DNA from 2 places in the Streptomyces sp. NPDC059875 genome. Region 2 is predicted to be linked to the other one. Evidence: riboswitches for the same ligand, from Rfam matches in the RefSeq annotation. Region 2 holds a riboswitch; the other holds the start of a gene.
What was found. Region 2 has a riboswitch for cyclic di-AMP ahead of ACFV9D_RS04360 (C40 family peptidase). Riboswitches for the same ligand answer to the same signal wherever they lie in the genome.
Positions count from the first base shown of each region.

Region 1: linked by a shared signal. The riboswitch ahead of ACFV9D_RS07060 (transglycosylase family protein) and the one ahead of ACFV9D_RS04360 (C40 family peptidase) in region 2 are both predicted to bind cyclic di-AMP.

Region 1 is NZ_JBHWJZ010000004.1:257,366-259,560, forward strand. Features, by position in the region: gene ACFV9D_RS07055 (transglycosylase family protein) at 1-727, shown strand, start outside; cyclic di-AMP (ydaO/yuaA leader) riboswitch at 993-1,168, shown strand; gene ACFV9D_RS07060 (transglycosylase family protein) at 1,172-1,867, shown strand; gene eno (phosphopyruvate hydratase) at 2,158-2,195, shown strand, end outside.
Region 2 is NZ_JBHWJZ010000003.1:80,277-82,471, forward strand. Features, by position in the region: gene ACFV9D_RS04355 (LysE family translocator) at 1-234, shown strand, start outside; gene ACFV9D_RS04360 (C40 family peptidase) at 348-821, opposite strand; cyclic di-AMP (ydaO/yuaA leader) riboswitch at 825-1,022, opposite strand; gene ACFV9D_RS04365 (hypothetical protein) at 1,336-1,641, opposite strand; gene ACFV9D_RS04370 (ATP-dependent Clp protease proteolytic subunit) at 1,649-2,195, opposite strand, start outside.

The sequences.
Region 1 (2,195 bases), on a different contig from region 2:
GCAGATCGCGGTGGCCGAAAAGGCGCTCGCCGCGGGGTCCACGCAGTGGGCCACCTGTGCCCCGATCGCGGGGCTGGCGAACGACGGCGCCGCGCCCGGTGTCGACCCGGGCCCTGCGGTCACGCCGGCGGAGCCCACGGGTCCCGTCGCGGAGTCGAACCGGACCGCCGGCCTCCCGCTCACCCCCGAAGCCGCCACGCCCGACGCCGCCACCCCTGAGTCGCCCGTCACCCCCGGGGCCACCCCGCCTTCGACCCCGACCCCGGGCACCACCCCCGAGACGCTCGTCACGCCCTCCGCGCCGGTGACGACGCCGGGCACCGGCAAGCACCGGGGCGACGCAGCTCCGGAGGAGACGCTCAATCCGGACAAGAATGGCGAAAAGGGTCGACACGCCTCGCCGACTGACGCACCGACACAGGACGCCACCCCTGGTACGGATGTGACGAATCCGGACAGTGCGGATGTAACGGATGTCGAGGGCGCCGAGGATGCCGAGAGCGGCAAGGGTGCCGAGGCCGGCAAGGACGTTACGGACACCAAGGGCACTTCGGGCGAATACACCGTCAAGCCGGGCGACAACCTCACCGACATTGCTCGGGAGAACGAACTCCCGGGCGGCTGGGGCGCCCTCTACGACGCCAACCGCTCGACGGTGGGCGCCGACCCGGACCTCATCCTCCCTGGCCAGAGCCTCGATCTGACGATCGGTCTCCCCGTGAAGTAGGGGTAGTTCGGGGTCGTATGTCCGGTTCTGTGCAAGTGAGACATGGGTCTCTTTGTCTCAACTGGCGTGTCGCGTCCGCAAACTTTGCTTCCGTCACCTCTCACCTGCGTAAACACCCTTCGTCCCGAAGCGAGTAGGGCCGATTTTTCCCCAATGGACGTCTTTGAACTTCGGAGAGGTCTGTGTCTACGGTCGTCACCGCTCGCCACCGCGGGCCCCGTCGACCGAAACGCCGAATCCTGCCGTCGGCCGATGGGAACAGTCGTCGCGTCGAGCGCCGAAGGCAGGAGCGGGGGACCCAAGGTAAGTGCCGCCCCCGGCCGTTGAGACAGACGGCCGACGGAGCGGCTTGGGGTGAAGCCGCGCGCTAGGTCGCGCGGCCGGGCAACTCACATGGCCCGAACCCGACAGCTCACCTCGCAGGCGTCGGTGAGGAGAAGTCCCATGCTGTTTTCCGCCAAGGGCAAACACCGTCGTCCCTCCAAGGCCACCCGCGCCGTCGCCCTCGCCGGTGTCGCCGGTGTCGCCGTCGCCGCCCCGCTGATGACCGCCGGGTCCGCCTCGGCCGCCACCGCCTCCGAGTGGGACGCCGTCGCCCAGTGCGAGTCCGGCGGCAACTGGTCCATCAACACCGGCAACGGCTACTACGGCGGCCTGCAGTTCTCCGCCTCCACCTGGGCCGCCTACGGTGGCACCGCGTACGCCGCCACCGCCGACCAGGCCTCGAAGTCGCAGCAGATCGCCGTCGCCGAGAAGGTCCTGGCCGGCCAGGGCAAGGGCGCCTGGCCGAGCTGTGGCGTGGGCCTCTCCAGCGCCGCCTACACCGGTGGTGCCGCCGAGAGCGCGCCGGCCCAGCCGGCCGCCCCGAAGCAGCAGGAGCGTCAGGCCGAGCAGCCGACGACCCGCAGCGAGCAGCGGACCGCGCCGAAGGCCGACGCGAAGAAGACCGTCACCACCCCGACCGGCAAGAAGGTCAAGAAGGGTGACGGCGAGTACAAGGTCGTCGCCGGTGACACCCTGAGCAAGATCGCCGCCGCCCACGACGTCAAGGGCGGCTGGGAGAAGCTCTTCGAGCTCAACAAGGACGTCGTCGAGGACGCCGACCTGATCTACCCGGGCCAGCAGCTTCACCTGAAGTGAGCCCGGCGGTTCGCGTGAGTCCGGCGGCTCACGCGGCCCCTCCGACCCTCCCGCGGTGACCACCCCGGTCCGACGTGCTCTTCCCCCGTGCGCGTCGGGCCGGGGTTTCCGCGTTACCGAAGGGTAGCTTCGGGGTCGTTCGTCCCCTGATGCATGCCCTTGGGTCCTTTTTCGTCCCAGGGGGCGGGCGCCCGGCTGGCTGGAGCCCCAGAGCCGGTTAGGCTCTTGTCGCAAGGCCAAAGCGACCCTGCACAGCTTGCGTCACATCTAGCGTCACATCCCAGAAGGAGATGCTCGTGCCGTCCATCGACGTCGTCGTAGCCCGGGA
Region 2 (2,195 bases):
CTGCTGCCGCAGTTCGTGCCGGACGGCGTCGCGGTCGTGCCGCGCACGCTGCTCCTGGCGTCGATCGTGGTGCTGCTGGCCCTGCTGTGGTTCCCGCTGGTGGCGGTCCTGGTGGACCGGCTCGGTCACTGGCTGCGGCGTCCGCGGACGGCCAGGACCGTGCAGGGGGTGACGGGCGGCGCGCTCGCCGCCCTCGGGCTGACCCTGCTCTCGGCGCCCCTCGCGGGGAATTGAGGCCGCTGCGTGAGGGTGCGGCGGCGCCACCGCACCCCCCCGTGACGGCACTCGTCAGCTGGTCAGCTGCTCAGCTGCTCAGCTGCTCAGCAGGCCGGCCGGTCGGGCGGTCATCAGACCCGTCCGTAATAGACCTTGGACGACCAGATCTTGTCGAGCTTCACCCAGGAACCCGTCTTGGGCGAGTGCCAGATCTTGTTGTTCCCGGCGTAGATGCCCACGTGGTAGACCCTTCCACCCGAGTGGAAGAAGACCAGGTCCCCCTGCTTCCTGCTGGAGGCGGAGATGTGCCGGGTCTTGTTGTACTGCTGCTGCGCGGTACGTGGCAGCGACTTGCCCGCCTTCTTGTACGAGTAGAGCGTGAGCCCCGAGCAGTCGAACCGAGTGGGTCCGGACGCTCCGTACTTGTAGGGCGATCCCTTCTTCGAGGCCGCGATACCGAGCGCCTTGCCGGCGTACGTGGTCGCGGCCTGGGCCTCCGACGCGGCGCCCGGCGCCAGCATCGTGCCGCCGACGGCGGCGAGGGTGAGAGCCGAGACGGCTCCGGCCCGGGACAGCAGGGACGGGACATGAATCTGCGCAGTCATGCGCAACCCTTCGTCAGCCGCCTGTGAAGGATGACCTGTCGGGTTCGGACTGGCGAAGTTGCCCGGCCGCGGCTGCGGCTTCACCCCGAGGAACGGCCCCACTGGCCGGCCGTCCCGTACTGCTCGGGTCCTCCACTCCTGCCGATCCACTCCTGTCGACCAGACATCCGGGACAGCGGCAGGACTCGGCGTCCGCCCGGACCGCCCCGCCGCGGTGGCGGGGGCTTGTCGTCGTCAGGGATCTTGACCCGAACTTGGTCGAAAACCGAGTTGAAACGGCGATATGTGAGGCTCCTCACGACTGATCCATTCGGGTGGACAGACAGGTTTCGTGATCTTCGGAGGTTTGGCTGATGAGCTCCGTACCAGGGGTGGAACGCCCGATTCCGCCAGATGTGTACACCTGTTGCGCAACTCACCCCGCACATAAGTCGATTCGTCGACTACGCCGAACGGGGGAGGATTTCCGTGGCCGCGATGCCCCAAGTGGACCTCGACACGACACGCCGAACTGTCAACTCGCCGGTGGTTCGGGGACGGTGACCCGCTCCGTGCGGCGCCCCCCGTCCAACACCCGCAGCGCGCGGGCCAATGTCTCCGCGTGCACCTCGCTCTCGCCGCGTACATGCATCGCCGTCAGCGCGTCGCGCAGGGCGGTCGCCCGTCCCACCAGGGCCTGAGCCGCTCTGAGTGCCCCATAAGTATGCGATGTCCTGGATGGATTGATGCGACCGAGGAGGTCGACGACTTCGAGATAGGCGTCGACGAACTCGCCCTCGGCGCGTGTCAGGGCGGGCAGCGGCGGCAGCTCGGGCACCATCCCCGGCTCACCTCGCCCCGGCGCCACCGGACGCCCCGCGGTTCTGGATCACGTGATCCACCAGGCCGTACGCGGTGGCGCCCGGTGCGTCGAGCACGGTGATGCGGTCGATGTCGGCGTCGATCCGCTCGCGGCTCTGTCCGGTGTGGGTGACCAGCATCCCGGCCACCATCGCGCGCAGCCGGAGCAATTCCCGTGCCTGGATGTCGAGATCGCTGGGCTGCCCCTGCAACGGCTCGTCCATCGTGGGCTGCTGGAGCACGACCCGGGCGCCGGGCAGCGCGAGCCGTTTCCCGGGCGCGCCGGCCGCGAGCAGCACGGCGGCGGTCGAGGCCGCCTGACCGAGGCAGGTGGTCTCCACATCACAGGTGACGACCTGCATCGTGTCGTAGATCGCGGACATGGCGCTGAGCGAGCCGCCGGGGGAGTTGATGTAGAGCGAGATGTCCCGGTCCGGGTCGGCGTACTCCAGGTGCAGGAGCTGGGCGATGACGTCGTTGGCCGAGGTCTCGTCGATCGGTGTGCCGAGGAAGACGATCCGCTCCTCCAGCAGC